One region of the Bacillus sp. 1NLA3E genome, then DNA from elsewhere that is predicted to be linked to it. Evidence: riboswitches for the same ligand, from Rfam matches in the RefSeq annotation. Region 1 holds a riboswitch; each other region holds the start of a gene.
What was found. A riboswitch is a leader RNA that binds a small molecule or an ion and turns the genes downstream of it on or off. The one in region 1 is predicted to bind S-adenosylmethionine.

Region 2: another riboswitch for S-adenosylmethionine. It lies ahead of B1NLA3E_RS24725 (YezD family protein); the one in region 1 lies ahead of B1NLA3E_RS12290 (methionine ABC transporter ATP-binding protein).
Region 3: another riboswitch for S-adenosylmethionine. It lies ahead of B1NLA3E_RS13465 (methionine biosynthesis PLP-dependent protein); the one in region 1 lies ahead of B1NLA3E_RS12290 (methionine ABC transporter ATP-binding protein).
Region 4: another riboswitch for S-adenosylmethionine. It lies ahead of B1NLA3E_RS19525 (methionine ABC transporter ATP-binding protein); the one in region 1 lies ahead of B1NLA3E_RS12290 (methionine ABC transporter ATP-binding protein).

Annotation. Positions count from the first base shown of each region.
Region 1 covers NC_021171.1:2,591,172-2,594,306, reverse strand. Annotated here, with positions in the region: gene B1NLA3E_RS12300 (MetQ/NlpA family ABC transporter substrate-binding protein) at 1-153, opposite strand, end outside; gene B1NLA3E_RS12295 (methionine ABC transporter permease) at 173-847, opposite strand; gene B1NLA3E_RS12290 (methionine ABC transporter ATP-binding protein) at 837-1,850, opposite strand; SAM riboswitch class I at 1,961-2,068, opposite strand; gene B1NLA3E_RS12285 (pyridoxal phosphate-dependent aminotransferase) at 2,318-3,135, shown strand, end outside.
Region 2 covers NC_021171.1:1,727,590-1,730,724, reverse strand. Annotated here, with positions in the region: gene B1NLA3E_RS08355 (inorganic phosphate transporter) at 1-531, opposite strand, end outside; gene B1NLA3E_RS08350 (phosphoadenylyl-sulfate reductase) at 545-1,261, opposite strand; gene B1NLA3E_RS24725 (YezD family protein) at 1,381-1,521, opposite strand; SAM riboswitch class I at 1,592-1,697, opposite strand; gene B1NLA3E_RS08340 (RDD family protein) at 1,940-2,341, opposite strand; gene B1NLA3E_RS08335 (DUF2238 domain-containing protein) at 2,581-3,135, shown strand, end outside.
Region 3 covers NC_021171.1:2,845,736-2,848,870, reverse strand. Annotated here, with positions in the region: gene metC (cystathionine beta-lyase) at 1-818, opposite strand, end outside; gene B1NLA3E_RS13465 (methionine biosynthesis PLP-dependent protein) at 818-1,930, opposite strand; SAM riboswitch class I at 2,015-2,129, opposite strand; gene B1NLA3E_RS13460 (YitT family protein) at 2,551-3,135, shown strand, end outside.
Region 4 covers NC_021171.1:4,049,584-4,052,718, forward strand. Annotated here, with positions in the region: gene B1NLA3E_RS19520 (methionine ABC transporter permease) at 1-306, opposite strand, end outside; gene B1NLA3E_RS19525 (methionine ABC transporter ATP-binding protein) at 299-1,324, opposite strand; SAM riboswitch class I at 1,601-1,716, opposite strand; gene B1NLA3E_RS19530 (O-acetylhomoserine aminocarboxypropyltransferase/cysteine synthase family protein) at 1,823-3,135, opposite strand, start outside.

The DNA.
Region 1 (3,135 bases):
ATATGGACCGGCTGTCGCACCAATTTTAATCTCTTTTGCTTCTTCTGTTTTGCTTGCCTTGTCACTGCTGTTTTCCTTTTTGTCTGTACTTCCACAAGCTGCAAGAGCACCTACTACTAATACAAAAATAATTGCTGTTAGCCATTTTTTCATGCCGATTTTCCTTCTTTCTTTATTTTCTTTTATCTACAACTTTGGCAATGGAATCACCAAGTAGTTGGACAACCTGAACTAAAATAACTAATATCAAAACAGTTGAAATCATGATCGTATTATCATAACGATAATATCCAAACCGGATGGCTAAATCGCCAATTCCGCCCCCACCAACGGTGCCGGCCATAGCCGAGAACCCGATTAAACTAATGAGGGTTAAGGTGATGCCAGAAATAATTCCGGATCTAGCTTCAAGTAACAGCACATCCTTAATAATCATCCATGGCGTTGCACCGGCAGCAATCGCTGCTTCAATCACTCCTTTATCAATCTCCCGTAATGCAGACTCAACAACTCTTGCGAAAAAGGGAATCGCAGCAGCCGAAAGTGAGACACTTGCCGCAGCTGGTCCAATTGTGGAGCCAACGAGCAAATTAGTTAAAGGAATTAATGCTACCAATAAAATAATAAATGGAATGGATCGAATTAAATTGACAGTAAAACCCAAAACATTTTGAAGAGAACGATTTTCTAAAAATAACCCTTTATCTGTGACATATAAAAGAATCCCGACAGGTAATCCTATGATTATTGCGATGACCAGCGAAATGGAAATCATATAAATAGTTTGAATAAATGCAGTATTAATTTCTGGAATAAGTTCAACGAAATGCTGAAAATCAAAGCCCATCCCGTAACACCTCCACTTGTGCGAACCGATTTTCGATATATTTTATGGCATTGTTAATTTCTGGTTGTTTTCCATCTATTTCCATGATAAAAATACCAAGTGGTAATTCCTGAATATATTCAATCGATCCGTGCAGGAAGTTGCCTTTTACCTTAAACAACTGAAGTGTATCAGAAATGATACTCTCACCAGCAACCTGGCCCTTGAAAATTACTTTGATAATTGGTCCTTGGCATTTATTTAAAATATTAATTGGTATCTCATACGAAACGACACTTTTGATAAACTCTTGAGTGAGGTCTGTTTTTGGGGTAGCAAATACCTCATATACATTGCCTTCTTCAATGATCTTCCCGTTTTGCATGATTGCCATTCGATTGCAAATTTCCTTAACAACCTTCATTTCATGGGTAATTAATACGATTGTAATGTTCAGTTCCTGATTGATCTTTTTTAGTAAATTTAATATCGACATCGTTGTGGTTGGATCCAGAGCTGAAGTGGCTTCATCACATAACAACACCTTAGGATTGTTTGCTAGCGCACGAGCAATTGCAACCCTTTGTTTTTGGCCACCGCTTAGCTGGGAAGGATAGACATCTCTTTTATCAGCAAGACCAACCATATCGAGGAGTTCTTCAACCCGTACTTTTATGTTACTTGACGGAAGTTTGGCAGCTTTTAAGGCAAATGCGACATTTTCAAAGACAGTTTTTTGGCTAATCAAGTAAAAATGTTGAAAAATCATCCCAATTTTTAATCTTGCTAACCGTAAGTCCTCACCCTTTAAAGAAGTAAGATCAGTACCATCAACATGAACCTGTCCAGAAGTCGGCCTCTCCAGCAAATTAATACACCGGAGTAGAGAGCTTTTTCCCGCACCGGAATAACCGACAATTCCGTAAATTTCACCTTTTTGAATGGACATCGACACGTCATCTACGCCGTTTACAGTACCTCTTTTTGTTTGATAAACCTTTGAAAGATTCTGAATTTGTATCATATGAAAACCTCTTTTGTATCCAAAGCAAAGGGGGAAGAGCTATCGCAAGGTCCTTTTTAAACAAAAAATGCCCCTTTCATCTGAAAGAGACATCGAAAAATAATAATTTCGACTTATCTCTCAGAATGAAAGTCATTCTGCAGGAATTGGCACCTTTCCCAAAAAAGGGGGTTGCCGGACGTCATAGGGCCTAGTCCCTCGGTCGCTCTGGATAAGTAATTTGAATTGAAATTTAATTGTATGTTTAAGATAGTACTAAGTTATTTTAATTTTGTCAATCGTAAGAATATTATTTTTAAATAGAAAAACGCTTTCAATATAATAAAACCAATAAAAATAGTCGGCTAAAAATATTTTTATGTGGGATGCATAGAACTTTCTAGATTTATTCACTACTAGACATTTTTATTTAAAGATTATAGAATTTGTTCTATTATCGGTATAACTTTTCTTAAAAGGTGGATAACATGGAATATTCAGATCTCTTAAAAAAATTGCCTGTTCAATTTTTTGCATCACTAGTTAAGAAGGTGCAAAAAGCCATTGGTGAAGGGCGCGATATTATTAATTTGGGTCAAGGAAATCCTGATCAGCCAACACCAAATCATATTATTAAAGCATTGCAAATCGCCGCAGAAGACCCAAATACCCATAAATATTCACCGTTTCGCGGGATCTCTGAACTTAAAGAGGCTGCAACTGAATTTTATCAAAAACAATATGGTGTAGTAGTTGACCCATTGACTGAAGTAGCAATACTTTTTGGAACAAAAACGGGGTTAGTCGAACTCCCGATGTGTTTGTTAAATGAAGGGGAATTAATGCTTCTTCCCGACCCAGGCTATCCAGATTATTTGTCAGGTGCAGTGTTAGCAAAAGTCCAATATCAGACGTTTCCACTTAAAGCTGAAAACAACTTTTTACCCATTTTCTCAGAGATACCAGCTGATCAATTACAGCAGGCAAAGTTAATGTATTTGAACTATCCAAATAACCCGACTGGAGCAACGGCAGACCGTGCTTTCTTTGAGGAAACGGTAGCATTTGCCAAACGAAATAATATAATCATCCTTCATGATTTTGCCTACGGTGCAATTGGTTTTGATGGAAAAAAACCGGTCAGTTTCCTTGAAGTTGAAGGTGCAAAAGAAGTCGGTGTTGAAATGTATACATTGTCAAAAACATACAACATGGCGGGGTGGCGTGTGGGTTTTGCAATTGGAAACCCTGAAATTATCGAAGCACTAAATCTCATTCAAGATCATCTTTACTGCAGTCTTTTTCC
Region 2 (3,135 bases), 860 kb from region 1:
GACAATAATCACAAATATTGAGAGAATAGGTTTATACTTATCTTTCGAAAGCACTGGATAACGTTTCTCGAGTCTATGGATCCCTTTCCCTAAGATAATGGCGATGACAAATGCGATAGCTGGGATGATAATCCAAAAACTTACAATAACAAGAATATTATTGATAAACAATGCCTTGTAAGCAACGCCCACTCCCACCACAGATCCAACGGTAATCTCACTTGTGGAAAGAGGGATGCCAATCAAATTGGCAATAAAAAGAGAAATGGCCGCCGATGATAATATGATCAGAACCACCTTCGCATTTAAGAACGATTGCGGGATAATATTAGAACCAATCGTTTTCGTAACTTCACTTCCACCCAGGACAGCACCAACAAAAATGGCAATTCCGCACAGCAAAAGAGCTTTTTTTCTATTAGAAATCGCTCCTGACCCATAAGCAACACTTACAGAAGCTGCTGCTCCACTTGCTCCGATGTTCATTGCAAAAAATAGTGCCACTGCTCCAGCCAAATAAGTTAAAGTCATAGTGGTTTACCTTTTATAGATGAAGTCCGCACTCAATTTTACCAGTACCAGTCCATCTGCCTGAACGTAAATCCTCGGCATTGAAAGCAGGCGCTGTACAAGGTTTGCACCCAATGCTTGGATATCCATTGTCGTGAAGTACATTGTATGGTAAGCCATTTTTGTGAGCGTATCTCCAAATATCCTTCCACGTCCAATGTATTAATGGACAAATTTTAATAGATTTAAATTTATTGTCTTGATTGAAAAAGTTGGTGTTTTTTCTCGTCTCCGATTGTTCGCGTCTTAATCCAGACAACCAAGCGGTAGTTCCAGAAAGAACACTATTAAGTGGGATGACCTTTCTTATTTCACAACATTTATTTGGTTCTCGTTCCCACAATTCATCTCCGAATTGTTCTGCTTGTTCCTCAAGAGTTAGACTCGGCTTTTTCAATTCGATCCGTAAATTAGGATATTTTTTCTTTACTTCATTAATAAGGTTGTAAGTCTCATCAAAATGAAGATCCGTGTCTAAAAAGACGATTTTCGCTGACTCATTCACTTTTGCAATCAAGTCGATGAGGACGATTCCTTCAATTCCAAAGCTACAGGCATAGACTAGTTCATCATCTTCATAATGGTCATAAGCCCATTTCAATACATTCAAAGCTCCCTTTGTCTCATCCTCTTCTAAAATATTAATCTGTGTAAAAGTTTCAAAATTGCTAAATGTTAGTTTCTCGGTCAAATTTGTGCCTCCATTCTTTATTTAAAGGCAGTTTTATTCCCATTTGGAATACAAATAAAACTCCCTCTAGTTTACTAGTCAGCAGTCAATCGTTTCATTTCTTCATTTCTTGCGTTTCATCAATTAATTCTAAGTTTTTCATTTTTTTCAATTTGAATGATTTTACCGTCTTGCACCACTAATGTAATAGATCCATATTTCATTGTTTCTAGTGTTTGTGTGATTTGCAAAAATACGGCTTCAAGTTGATTTTTCCCCAAACGAGCCCCTCCTCCTTTAAAATAAAAAATCCCTCCATCTTGGAAAGACTGTTCAGGTAAGTATGTTTTTACCTTATCTTCCAAAATGGTTTACATTTTGTTGGATTTAGCACCTTGCACATGTGCAGGTTGCCGGACATCTTCGGGCCAATTCCCTCCGCCTCTCTGGATAAGATTTAATTATTTTAAATTTTAACACAAATAGATCGGTTGTCAATATAATTTCGATAGGTTTAGTGTGAATTAAAAAAATATTTATTTATAATTTTTTAACTATTCGAAACATGCTCTCATATCCTACCGCAATCCATACCCCTTCACAACAAAAAGAGCCTCACTTTACTGCGTTGCCATACAAAACGGTGCCTGACCCCCGGTGCTTTACTGCGTTGCTGCACCGGGGGTCAGGCACCAATTTTTAATCGCGAGTTACATACGTTCCAGCAATAAAATCATGTATAGACCTTTTGTCCTGTCGAATTCCTACCATAAAGGCGCTTACGATTATGCCTATTCCAAGGGTAACGGTATATACAATGGCCCCTACTAATGAACGAAGTAGCATCGTAACTATTCCAACACTTTCTCCGTTCACTCTTGCGATCCTAATTCCCGCAATTCTTTTGCCAACTGTAAATCCTGACCATATAACTGGTATTAATAAGGCATATAACAAATCAAGTATAGAGCTAACTACATTTGCACTCGTTTCTCTAAAAATAAAATTACAAATTAATGAAATAGGGAAGCTAATAATAATTCCATCCAAAATGTTCGCAAGCAATCTTCTCCAAAAGCCAGCCGGATTTGAAATCACAATAATTTACCCCCTTTTTTTATTTCTGAGTTAAACTTGCCTGTTGATTTCATCTCCAGGCACTCGCTATATGTGGGGCCGTTATTGCTTCATAACACCCTTTATCATCATATTTTTTACATTTCATAATTATCACCAAATAGGCAAAAATAACGAATGATCTTGTGGTAGACATAGTTTAGATTTATACCAGTCTTAATGGAAAATTTCACAACGACACAATAAAAGGGGTGATTTTGAAAATGGCAAAAAAGAAAAGTAATTATATTCATTTATTAATATTGGTCATCGTAATAGCTGTTTTTATTTGGTCATTCATTAAACCTGTTCAATACTCAGATTGGATTTTAGAGGTGTCCCCCGCTCTGATTGGACTGATGATGGCCATTGTTATCTATAATAAGTTTCGTCTCACCACCCTTTCCTATATCATCATCGCTCTTTTGTCTATATTGGTATTTGTAGGTGGGCACTACACTTATTCAAAAGTACCGCTTTTCGATTGGATAAAAGACCATTTTAATTTACGCCGCAATCATTACGACCGTTTTGGGCATTTTTTTAAAGGTCTAATCACCATTCTGTTAAGGGAAATATTGTTAAAGAAAAGCCCCTTAGTTAAGGGGAAATGGTTGTTTGTTATTACGGTCAGTATGTCCTTAGCTATTGCTGCTTTTTATGAAATTAATGAATGGATATTTTCAAAACTAGCGCATGGGGGGAAAACTGCAAAAAATTTTTTAGGGACGCAGGGAGATATTTGGGATGCGCAGTGGGATATGGCATTTACACTAGGT
Region 3 (3,135 bases), 250 kb from region 1:
AAAGGATGTGTTTGTAAAAATGCAGCAATTTTTGCGGCAGATTTAACAGAGTGTTCTAAGCGGACATGAAGGGTCTTTAATCCTCTAAGGACAAGCCATGCATCTTGAACTCCTAATATTGCCCCAAAGGCATTCTGTAAGTAACCAAGCCTTTTAGCAAGTTCCTCATCTTTAACAACAGCTAACCCAGCAACAACATCACTGTGCCCTGAAAGGAATTTAGTGGCGCTATGTAGGACGATATCGGCCCCAAGATCTAGCGGACGTTGTAATGCAGGAGTAAGAAATGTGTTGTCAACAAAAGTTAGGGCTCCATTTTGTTTTGCTAACTCACTAATGGCTTTGATATCAGTCACTTTTAACAATGGATTGGAAGGCGTCTCCACATAAAAAAGTTTTGTATTTGGTTGGATCGCCTGTTTTACTTTCTCAAGGTTCGTCATATCCACGAAGGTATGCTCAATACCAAAACGGGTTAAGACTTCGGTTACCATACGGAATGTTCCACCATAAACATCTTCTGTGATAACGACATGATCATCTTGTGATAAAAGGAGGAAGGCAGTCGAAATAGCTGCCATGCCAGATGAAAAGGCGAATCCCCGAGTACCTCCTTCTAATTCTGCAATCACTTCCTCTAACGCTTCCCTTGTTGGATTTAGACTGCGGCTGTAATCATATTTTCCAAACTGATCAACATCAAACTGATGAAACGTAGAGGCGTGTTGGATTGGGACACTCACCGCACCTGTTGTTGGATCAATTTTATGGCTATTGTGAAGTAATCGTGTTTCAAATGAATAAGTGTTCTCTTCCATTAAACTTCTACCTCCGTTTTTGCATTCTTTAATGCATAGCTTAAGTCTTCAATAATATCTTCTGAGTCCTCTAAACCAACTGAAAAACGTAATAACCTATTACAGACACCCGTTTCTAACCTAATGTGTTCAGGAATGTCAGCATGTGTTTGAGTTGCTGGATATGTAATGAAACTCTCAACTCCACCTAGGCTTTCTGCAAAGGATATTAGCCTCATGTTCTGTAAAAATGGATTTACCCATGATTCATCTTTAATTCGGAAGGAGACCATTCCTCCTTTTCCAGGGTACAAGACATCCACGATATCCTCATGTGCTGTTAAGAATTGGACGATTTCTTTTGCATTTTTTTCATGTCGGTCCATCCGAAGGGATAGTGTTTTCATGCCCCTCATTAATAGCCATGAGTCAAATGGACTCAACACAGCGCCAGTAGCATTATGAAATAGAGAGAGGGATTCACATAGTTCTTTCCCTCTTGCCACAATCAAACCTGCGAGGACATCATTATGCCCTCCAAGATATTTCGTAGCACTATGGATGACAATATCAGCTCCTAAATTAAGCGGCTTTTGAAGAAGTGGTGTAAAGAACGTGTTATCAACGATCAATAATATCCCATATTCTTTCGCAAGTGCTGCAACGGCACTAATGTCTGTTTGTTCCATTAAAGGATTTGTTGGGGTTTCAAGAAAAATCGCTTTTGTCTTGGGAGAAATGTGTTTGGATATATCTTCAGGGTCTTTGGTATTAACATAATGACATGTTAATCCCCATTTTTTAAAACCCTGCTCTAATAGGCGATAGGTCCCGCCATATAAGTCTTTGGAAACAATCCATTCGTCTCCTGCCTGAAAAATGGAAAGGATGGTTAGGATGGCGGCCATTCCTGAACTACAAGCATAGCCATGGTCGCCATTTTCTAAGTTTGCTATTGCTTGCTCGAGGATTTGACGAGTTGGATTTCCAGTACGGATATAGTCAAAACCTGTTGATTGTCCAATTCCTTCATGTCGGTATGCTGTTGAAAAATAGACCGGGGGATTCACTGTTCCCGTTGTTTGTTCACTCCGATTACCAATTTGCGCTAGTACTGTATCAATTTTGTACATGGCCGCCACTCCTTCGTAGAAAAAATAAAAAAAAGCCCTCTTGTAAGAAGAAGACTTTAGTGTTTAATGAAAAATCAGCCGTTCTTCTTATCTTTCAAGTTTTATAAAACTTGCTGGAGTTAGCACCTTTTCAATGGTAAAAACATTGATGGTTGCTGAGGTGTCATCGGGCCATACCCTCGACCTCTCTGGATAAGAAATTAATTATTTAATTTTTTCTAAACTTTACTATAAAACCTATTGAAAAGTCAATTACTTTTATTAAATATTCGATTTATTAAGAAAATAATTATTTCGATAGAAGAAAAATCTATTGAACGGATTAGGTTTTTTAAAAAATAAAGGCTCTGTTAAACTAGAATGTTGATTTCCGTTCCAGGCGCTTCGCTTTACGCGGGGTGGGCGGTGAGCCTCCTCGGCTCTAAAGCGCCTGCGGGGTCTCACCTGTCCCACTGCTCCCGCAGGAGTCTCGCGCCTTCCACTCCAATCAACATTGTGCAAAAAAACAACATTGTGCTTTAACACAGCCAAAATAAATTATCTCTCAACCTTCATTAAGCAGGGTGGGGGACATGCAAGGGGAAAAAAAGGTATGATAAGTAAAAGGGGAGACTTGATTAATGGTTAATACAAATCTTGGTCAATATCAAAATCCACATAAAGGCCTCCCGTTGGTGAAACTTTTAAAAAGAGTAAGTTTTATCGTCCTAGGGTCAACGCTAATGGGCATAGGTCTTGAGGAATTTTTAGTACCGAATATGATTTTAGATGGGGGCATTGTTGGAGTTTCAATTATCCTTTCACATTTTACTGGATGGAGATTAGGCTCTATTATTTTTGCGCTAAATATTCCATTTTTCTTTATTGGATACAAGCAAATCGGAAAGACTTTTGCACTGTCCACCTTGCTTGGAATAACTGTTTTATCGATTACAACAGGCTATTTACATAGTTTTCCGGTGTTAACCGAGGATTTATTACTGGCAACAGTATTTGGTGGAATTGTTTTAGGGATTGGTGTAGGCATGGTCATTCGCTATGGTGGCTCTTTAGATGGAACGGAAATCATGGCGATATTATTAACTAAAAAGCTACCTTTTTCAGTTGGTGAAATGATTATGTTTTTTAATCTATTTATTTTTACATATGGAGGATTTGTTTTTGGATGGGAGCGTGCAATGTACTCATCCATTGCGTATTTTATT
Region 4 (3,135 bases), 1.5 Mb from region 1:
TATAATTAGGGCAGGTAATGCTGCATTTGCGCCAAGCATTGTACCTAATAATAATTTAGTAAACGGAATGAGCAAAACAATTAATATGATGAAAGGGATTGACCGGAATATATTGACGAAGCCAGAGATAATAAGGTTGATGATTCTGTTTTCCCATATATTACCCTTCGCTGTCAAAAATAATAGTAACCCTAGCACTAGCCCCAAAACAAACGTGGTTAGTACCGAAATCGTAGTCATATAGATGGTTTCACGCGTTGCTGCAATTAATTGGTCCCAATTTACTATTTCCACAGAGTTAGCCATTATTTATCACCTCAACTCCTACTTGCTGCGATTGAATAAATTCTATCGCTTTGCTGATTTCCTGAGGAGCACCATCAAGATGTATAAATAAAGTCCCATAGGAGCCAGTATGTGTTTGTGAAATTTTCCCTTGTAAAATCGTAACTGTTATTTCAAATTGACGAATGAGGTTGGCAATCACTGGTTGCTCCGCCGCATCCCCAACAAAGGTTAATTGAACGACTTGGCCATGTGGATAGCGTGTTAATAAATGCTCAATGATATCTTTTGTTTCTTCAGGCTCAGTCACTTGCTGAACAAACCGTTTCGTAATCTGCTGTTCAGGATGTTTAAAGACGTCTAAAACTCGTCCAATTTCAACGATTTTCCCATCTTCCATGACCGCAACCCGGTGACAAATTTTTCTAATCACATGCATTTCATGCGTAATTAATACTATCGTTAGTCCGAGCCGTTTATTAATATCTACTAATAATTCTAAAATAGAGTCTGTAGTTTGCGGATCCAATGCCGAGGTTGCTTCATCACAAAGTAAAACTTTAGGATTATTTGCAAGTGCCCGAGCAATCCCAACCCTTTGCTTTTGTCCACCACTCAACTGAGCAGGATAGGCATCCTCTCTTCCTTCTAATCCAACTAACTTGATTAGTTCTTCCACACGTTTTTGGCGTTCTAACTTGGAAATCCCAGAAATTTCAAGTGGAAATGCGATATTTTCCCGTACAGTTCTAGACCATAAAAGGTTGAAATGTTGAAAAATCATGCTAATTTCTTGACGTGCTTTACGAAGGGCACTACCTTTAATTTTTGATATCTCCCGACCAGCAACGGTAATGGATCCTTCTGAGGGAAGTTCAAGACCATTGAACATTCGAATTAGCGTACTTTTTCCAGCTCCGCTATAGCCGATAACTCCAAAAATCTCTCCATCTTGCACTTCTAAATCTACATTGTCGACTGCTGTTACGGTACCCGACTTAGAAGGATAAATCTTTTTAACACCTTTTATTGAAATCATCCAATCACCTTCTTTTTATTCTCATAGTAATAAGAAAAGCGGAAGCGCCCCGGTTAGCGCACGACAGGACTGGAGCTATCTGACTGAGATAAAGGAAACACGGAGAGCGAAGCGATCCGATGTTGACTTATCGTAGGGAAGATAGTGAAGTACACTAGTCGCTGGGCGCTGGAGCTAGACAGTAAACTACTTCATAAGTTTATACTTTCTTATTCTGAAATAAAAATGCCTTTCTGCATATGAGCAGAAAGGCATAGTAATGTTCTATATCCCTTTCTCTCATCTTCCAAAGCAGCTTGCTTTGTGTGAATTGGCACCATTTCAATTGCAAAAAGCAAATCGACGGTTGCCGGGCTTCATAGGGCACATCCCTCCACCTCTCTTGATAAGAGTAAAATATTATATTAAGTAAACAATATTCAAACAAATCTTAACTATGATTGTGATTTTATCACGGAATAAAAATCAGTGTCAATGGAAACTTTTATTCTGAAAAAGTTATTTATCTGTTATTACAGTTAGTGAAGATACTCCTGTTGCTTTTTCTATCGCTTGCTCAAGATCCTCAATTAAGTCTTCAGCGTTTTCTATACCAACCGAAAGTCGAATTAAATCTTCTGGCACTCCTGCTGCTACTAACCCTTCATCATCTAACTGTTGATGAGTGGTACTTGCTGGATGAATAATTAAACTTTTTGCATCTCCCACATTAGCTACATGAGTCCAAAGAGAAGCTGCATTAATTAATTTTGCGCCTGCTTCTCGTCCACCTTCAATACCAAAGACCACAACTGAACCTGCACCGTTTGGTAAGTATTTATCAGCTAATGCCTTATCAGGATGTCCTTCACTACCAGGGTATAAAACCCATGCAACAGCAGGATGTGCGTCTAAATAAGCAATAATTTTCTTAGTATTGGCAATATGTTCTCTCATCCGTACAGGGAGCGTTTCTAGACCTAGAACAAATTGGAAAGCATTCTGTGGACTAATCGCTGGTCCCATATCCCTTAGCAGCTGTACTCTTGCTTTAATGATAAATGCTGCTGGTCCTACTGCATCAGTGTAAACTAGACCATTGTAACTAGGGTCTGGTTGTGTAAAAACTGGGAAGTTTCCATTTGCCCAATCAAATTTTCCGCCATCAACAATGATTCCACCTAAGGTTGTTCCGTTTCCACCTATCCATTTTGTTGCTGAGTGGATGACAATATCTGCACCGTACTCAATTGGTCTTAATAAATAAGGTGTTGCAAAAGTGTTATCAACGATTAATGGAATACCTGCTTTATGAGCGATTGCTGCAACCTTTTCAATATCTAATACCCTTAAACTAGGATTTCCAATTGTTTCTGCAAATACTGCCTTTGTTTTATCCGTAATAGCTTGATTAAAATTCTCTGGATCCTCTGGATTAACAAATTTAACATTAATCCCATACCTTGGAAGTGTATTGGCAAATAAATTATAGGTTCCTCCATAAAGGTTTGCTGAGGCAACGATTTCATCTCCGGCTTGGGCAATATTTAATATTGATAACGTAATGGCTGCCATACCACTAGATAGAGCAAGTGCTCCAATTCCGCCTTCTAATAAAGCCACTCTTTCTTCAAAGACTGTTACAGTAGGATTATGGATTCTAGTATATATATAGCCATTTTCTTTCAAACCAAAAAGATTAGCTGCGTGATCGGTGTCTTTAAATTGATAAGCATTACTCATGTAAATTGGTACTGATCTTGCTCCAGTCACAGGATCTGGAGATAATCCTCCATGTACACTTAATGTTTCAAAACGGTAGTTCTTTTGTT